2 regions of the Actinoplanes digitatis genome follow, and region 2 is predicted to be linked to the other one. Evidence: riboswitches for the same ligand, from Rfam matches in the RefSeq annotation. Region 2 holds a riboswitch; the other holds the start of a gene.

Region 1 (3,199 bases), 3.6 Mb from region 2:
CAGTACGCCGTGTTCGGCCCGCTGTTCTGGCCCGTGTACTGGGCCTGCTGCGGCTACTCCTGGGCGATGACCGGAACGGCCGGCACGCGCAACGCGTTCGAGCGGCATGCCGGGCTGGCACTGGGCGGTTACCGCGAGGCGCCGCTGCGGCCGGGCCTGCGGCGACTGAAGCGCTGAGGCGGAAGAATTTGGTCGGGAGGACGCACGCACAGCGCCTCCGGCACTGGGTCGTTGGGCCCCTAGGAGATTGTCGCCAAGCTCAAAGGTGGGGCCGCGTACGGCGTCACGTCCTCCCGCGTAGAGCATCCTGCCGAGCCTGCGATCCTTCCGCAAGTCCTCAGGGGAAGGAATTCTCAACGTTGGGCAGAGGTTTGACTACTCTGTGTTATCCGAGGAGGCCGGCGTCCCGGGCGCCGCGCAGCGACGGCTTGATCCGGTGAGTGGGTCCGACCTGCCCGGCGACGGCGTCCAGTGTCTTCAGTCCCTCGCCGGTGTTGAAGACGACGGTCTCCTTGTCGGGGTCGAGCCGGCCGCTCGCGACGAGCTTCCTGAGCACCGCGACGGTGACTCCGCCGGCGGTCTCGGCGAAGACGCCGGTGGTGCGGGCGAGCAGCTGGATGGCGTCGCGGATCTCGTCGTCGCCGGCGTAGTCCATCCAGCCGCCGGTGCGGGTCACGGCCTCGATCGCGTACGCGCCGGCGGCCGGGTCGCCGATGTTGAGCGACTTCGCGATGCCGGTCGGCTTCACCGGGATGATCTGGTCGGTGCCGTTGTGCAGGGCCGTGGCGATGGGGTTGCAGCCGGCCGACTGTGCACCGAAGACGGTCCAGCCGCCCTCGGGCGCCTCGACCAGGCCGATCTCCACCAGCTCGCTGAACGCCTTGTCAATCTTGGTGAGCAGCTCGCCGCTGGCCATCGGCACGACCACCTGTGCGGGGATGCGCCAGCCGAGCTGCTCGGCGACCTCGTAACCCAGCGTCTTCGAACCCTCGGCGTAGAAAGGTCGCACGTTCACGTTGACGAACGCGGTGTCCTCGAACTCGTCGGTCTCGACGAGCTCGCCGCACAGCCGGTTGACGTCGTCGTAGGAGCCGTCGATCGCGACCAGGTCGCCGCCGTAGACGGCGGTGGTGATGACCTTGCCCTGTTCGAGATCGCCGGGGATGAAGACGATGGACGGCACGCCGGCGCGGGCGGCGTGCGCGGCGACGGAGTTGGCCAGGTTGCCGGTCGACGCGCAGGCGAACCGGGTGAAGCCCAGCTCGCGGGCGGCGGTGAGCGCGACGGAGACGACCCGGTCCTTGAAGGAGTGGGTCGGGTTGGCGGAGTCGTCCTTGACCCAGAGCGGCGCCCGCAGCCCGATCTCGGCGGCCAGGGCGGCGGCGCCGACCAGCGGGGTGAGGCCGGGGTCGAGGGTGACCCGGGTTGCGGGGTCCTGCCCGGTGGGCAGCAGGGCGGCGTAGCGCCAGATGTTCTGCGGGCCGGCCTCGATCTGCTCGCGGGTGACCGCGGCGAGCGCGGCGGGGTCGTAGGCGACCTCGAGGGGGCCGAAACACTCGTAACAGGCGTGCTGCGCGACGAGCGGGAATTCGGCGCCGCAACCACGGCAGACGAGCGCGCGGGCGGGGCTGAGGGACTTGCTGGGGGCGTCGACGGCCGACGTCATAATGAGGCCTTCCTCTCATCTTTCCCCGGGCGTCGTGCGACGCACATGGGGACGGAATTAGCACCTGCCGCACGCGGCCTCGTCATCGAGACATGCGCGGTGGTTGCCGGGGCGTCATCGGGCCGTTCCCTCAGCCCCTCTGGATGAGGTATTCAGTTGTGTTTCCAACACCTTACGACGCGGGCGGCGAAATCGGAGCAGACCGTCCCGAGGTGTGAGCGACGTCCTTCCCTCTTGATAGATGATGGTCGATTGATTCACAGCATTCTCTGAGGTTGGTTCCCGGGCCGGGACCCTAGTCTCCATTGAAAGTCATGGATCTGTTGCCGGATGTTCACCCGGCCGCCACTCCGAATGCCTTGAGGGAAGGGCCCCGTCATGCCTCGGCTCGTTCTGTTCGCGATCGACCTCGTTGCGGTCTGCCTGCTCGTCTTCGGGCTCTACTTCCCGCGTCACCGCCGCCGAGATCTCGTCGTCGCGTACCTCGGTGTCAATGTCGGGGTGCTGGCCGTTGCCGGCTCGCTCAGCGCGAGCACCGTCGGGGCCGGGCTCGGGCTCGGGCTCTTCGGCGTGCTCTCGATCATCCGGCTGCGCTCGACCGAGCTGGACCAGCACGAGGTCGCCTACTACTTCTCCGCGCTGGCCCTGGGCATCCTCGGCCCGCTCGGCGGCGGCTCGGCCTGGCTCGCGCCCGGGATGATGGCGCTGATCCTCGCCGTCATGTACCTCGGTGACCACCCCCGGCTGTTCCGCGGCTACCGGCGCCAGGTCCTCGTCCTCGACTCGGCGATCACCGACGAGGTGGCCCTGGTCGCCAAGCTCGAGCAGCTGCTCGGCGCGCGGGTGCACGCCGTCTCGGTCGAGAGGGTCGACCTGGTCAGCGAGACCACGGCGGTCGAGGTCCGCTACTCCCGCCGGGCCGGCGCGGCGCCCGCGGCCACCGCCGGCCGTCCGGCCGCGACGGCGGGCGCGCAGCGGTGACCACCACGCCCGCCCGGACCGTCGGCGACCGGCTGGACGGGCTCGCGGGGCTGGGGCCGATCGGGCTCGACGAGCTCACCGCGCAGGCCGAGCTCCAGATCAGGCGGGACCGCAAGTACGTGCTCGCGCTGGACGACCTGGCCCGGCTGCTGCCGGCCATCGGCCGCGACGCGCGGATCCTCGACATCGACGGCCTCCGGCTCTTCCGGTACGGCTCGGTCTACTTCGACACCGCCGACCTCGTCTGTTTCCGGCTCACCGCGCTGCGCCGCCGCCGTCGGTTCAAGATCCGGACGCGGACGTATCTCGACTCCGGGCAGTGCTGGCTCGAGGTCAAGACCGAGGGCGTGCGCGGCGGCACGGTCAAGACCCGCCTGGCGTACGAGCAGCGGCAGCAGGGTGACATGGCACCCGGCCGCTGGTTCGTCGAGGCCGTCCTCGAGGACCTCGGCGGCATCGCCGGGCTGGCCTTCGGGCCCGTGCTCACCACCAGCTACCTGCGCAGCACCCTCTATCTCCCGGCCACGCAGAGCCGGGTGACCATCGACGTCG
Region 2 (3,199 bases):
CCGCCGACGACGCCGGCCATGGCGGAGTAGCCGACGAGCGCGACGACGGTGATGGTGAGGCCGGCGACCAGGCCCGGGCGGGCCTCGCGGAGCAGGACCTTGCCGACGATCTGACGCCGGGACGCGCCCATGGCGACCGCGGCCGAGACGACGTCGCCGGGTACCTCGCGGATCGCCGTCTCGACGATGCGGGCGTAGAACGGGATGGCGCCGATGGTCAGCGGCACGATCGCCGCGGTGGTGCCGATGGTGGTGCCGACCACCGCGCGGGTGAACGGGATGACCGCGACCAGCAGGATGATGAACGGCAGCGACCGTCCGACGTTGACGATCAGGCCGAGCAGCGCGTTGAGCGGCGGCGCGGCGAGCAGCCCGCCGCGGTCGGTCAGCACCAGCAGGATGCCGAGCAGCAGGCCGCCGACGGCGGTGAGCAGGGCGGCGCAGCCGACCATCCAGGCCGTCTCCCGCAGCCCGGCCCAGAGCAGTTCGCTCAATTCCGGCCAGGTCACGCGGCCACCTCCGCCAGGGCGCCCCGCTCGCGCAGATGCCGCAGCGCCGGGGCGTTGTCGTCCGCGCTGCCGGGCAGCGCGATCCGCAGGCGCCCGGCGCGGGTCGCCGCGAGGCTCTGCACGGCGCCGTCGAGAATGCGCACGTCGAGGTCGAGGGCCCGGGCGAGCCCGGCCAGGATCGGCTCGTCGGCCGCCTCGCCGCTGACCGTGACGTCGACGACCGTCTCACCTGGCCGGTGCGGCGCCGGTGGCAGCGGGAAGAGCCCGCGGGCGAGCTCCGAACCGGGGCGGCGCAGCAGGTCGGCGACCTGCCCGGACTCGGCGAAGCGGCCGTCGCGCATGACCGCCGCCGAGTGGCAGATCCGCCTGACCACGTCCATCTCGTGGGTGATCAGCAGGATGGTCAGGCCGAGCCGCCGGTTCAGGTCGAGCAGCAGGTCGAGGATCGAGCCGGTGGTCTCCGGGTCGAGGGCGGAGGTCGCCTCGTCGGAGAGCAGGACCTGCGGCCCGGCGGCGAGCGCGCGGGCGATGCCGACGCGCTGCTTCTGGCCGCCGGAGAGCTGCGCCGGGTACGCGGCGGCGCGCTGCTCGAGCCCGACGAGCTCGAGCAGCTCCGCCACCCGGCGGGCCCGGTCGGCGCGCGGCATGCCGGTCACCTCGAGCGGCAACGCCACGTTGCCGGCGGCCGTGCGCGAGGAGAGCAGCGCGAAGTGCTGGTGCACCATGCCGACCCGGCGCCGGGCCGCGCGCAGCGGCCGCTCGCGCAGCGCCGTCAGCTCGAGGCCGTCGACGACGACCGTTCCCGCGTCGGGCCGCTCCAGCAGGTTGACGCAGCGCAGCAGCGTGCTCTTGCCGGCGCCGCTCTGGCCCAGCACACCGAAGATCTCGCCCTGCCGGACGCCGAGGTCGACGCCGTCGACGGCGACGACGTCGCGGCGCCGCGAGCGGTAGGTCTTGCGGAGATCCTCGATCTGAATCACGGATGCTCTCTCGAATCCTATAAAGCCGATAGGTATGCGAGGGGGAAAGCTAGTCCGTCGACACGGCCCGGACCAACCGGCTGTAACGATCATCACCGGCCTGTGCGGCCACACCGGCCGGAGCTGCTACGGTGCTCACCAGGTCATGAGTGCCAGCGTACAGCCCCGGCTTGCTGGCCGGCAACCCTTGTGTTCGCGATGGGGTGCTCCGGGTGAGGACCGGGCCGGCGTCGACAACGACGCGGGCAAGCGCGGGCCCCGTGGGGTCCCCGACCTCGCGGAGGCGCACGCCATGTCCCTGTTGCCGCAGCACACCGAGCTCGACGTCATCGGCGCCGGGCTCACCGTCCGGCTACCGGGCGGGGACACCGTCCCGTTCGCCCACCTCGACTACGCCGCGTCGGCACCCTGCGTCCGCGCCGCGGCCGACGCCGTCGAGGGCCTGCTGCCCTGGTACGGCAGCGTCCACCGCGGCGCGGGCGTCCGCTCCCGGACCTCGACGCTGGAGTACGAGCGCGCCCGCGACATCGTCGCGGGCTTCGTCGGCGCGCGGCCGGGCGACGCGGTGGTCTTCACCCGCAACACCACCGACGCGCTCAACCTGCTCGCCAGGTGCCTGCCGGCGGACGTCACCACGATCGTCTTCGACGGCGAGCACCACGCGAACCTGCTGCCCTGGCCGGCGACGCTGCGGCTGGCGACGCCGTCGAGCCCGGACGCGGCCGTCGAGGCCCTGGACCGGGCGCTGCGCTCGCTGCGCGGCCCGGCACTGCTCGCCGTCACCGGCGCGAGCAACGTGACCGGGGAGGTCTGGCCGGTCCGGCGCCTCGCCGACGTCGCGCACCGCCACGGTGCCCGCGTCGTCGTCGACGCCGCGCAACTGGCGCCGCACTCCCCCGTCGACCTCGCCGAGCTCGGCGCCGACTATCTGGCGCTGTCCGGCCACAAGCTCTACGCGCCGTTCGGCGCGGGCGTGCTGGCGGGCCGCGCCGACTGGCTGGACACGGCCGCGCCCTACCTGCGCGGCGGCGGCGCCAGCGCGTCCGTCGGCGACGACGCCGTCACGTGGGCCACCGGCCCGGCCCGGCACGAGGGCGGCACGCCGAACCTGCTCGGCGCGGTCTCCCTGGCGGCGGTCTGCGCGGCGCTGGGCCGGGCCGACCGGGCCGCGCTGCACGAGCGGGAGCAGAGCCTGCTGGCCCGGCTGCGCGACGGCCTGGCCGGGGTGCCCGGCGTCGCCGAGGTCAGCGCGTTCGGCGCCGCGCAGCCGCGGGTGGGAATCGTGTCGCTCGCGCTGCCCGGCGGCGACGCCGCGGAGGTCGCCGACCGGCTCGCCGACGAGCACGGCATCGGGGTGCGGGCCGGCCAGTTCTGCGCGCACCCGCTCGCACGCCGGCTCACCGGCGCCGCCGGCGTGACCGGCTGCGACACCGCGACGGCGGCCCTGCTGCGGGTCAGCTTCGGGCTGGGCACCACCGACGGCGACATCGACCGGTTCGTCGCCGCCATCGGCGCGCTGACCTCCGGCGCCGCCGGACGGCAGCTGGTCGGGGTGCGCGCCGGCCGGTGAGGTCAGGCGGGCGAGCCGAGCGGCGCGATAGCCTCCGTGACGACCCGCTGTGCCTGCTCGCAGGCCTGCGGGAGCACGTCGGCGGGCACCGCGTGGCTCAGCGCGTAGCCCTGCGCGAAGTCGCAGCTCATCTCGCGCAG

What was found. A riboswitch is a leader RNA that binds a small molecule or an ion and turns the genes downstream of it on or off. The one in region 2 is predicted to bind S-adenosylmethionine.
Region 1: linked by a shared signal. The riboswitch ahead of thrC (threonine synthase) and the one ahead of BJ971_RS16235 (aminotransferase class V-fold PLP-dependent enzyme) in region 2 are both predicted to bind S-adenosylmethionine.

The regions. Positions count from the first base shown of each region.
Region 1 covers NZ_JACHNH010000001.1:143,568-146,766, reverse strand. The annotation lists gene BJ971_RS00650 (hypothetical protein) at 1-177, shown strand, start outside; gene thrC (threonine synthase) at 386-1,666, opposite strand; SAM riboswitch class I at 1,679-1,816, opposite strand; gene BJ971_RS00640 (DUF4956 domain-containing protein) at 2,045-2,647, shown strand; gene BJ971_RS00635 (VTC domain-containing protein) at 2,644-3,199, shown strand, end outside.
Region 2 covers NZ_JACHNH010000001.1:3,758,604-3,761,802, reverse strand. The annotation lists gene BJ971_RS16245 (methionine ABC transporter permease) at 1-509, opposite strand, end outside; gene BJ971_RS41305 (methionine ABC transporter ATP-binding protein) at 506-1,489, opposite strand; SAM riboswitch class IV at 1,631-1,747, shown strand; gene BJ971_RS16235 (aminotransferase class V-fold PLP-dependent enzyme) at 1,782-3,059, shown strand; gene BJ971_RS16230 (putative bifunctional diguanylate cyclase/phosphodiesterase) at 3,062-3,199, opposite strand, start outside.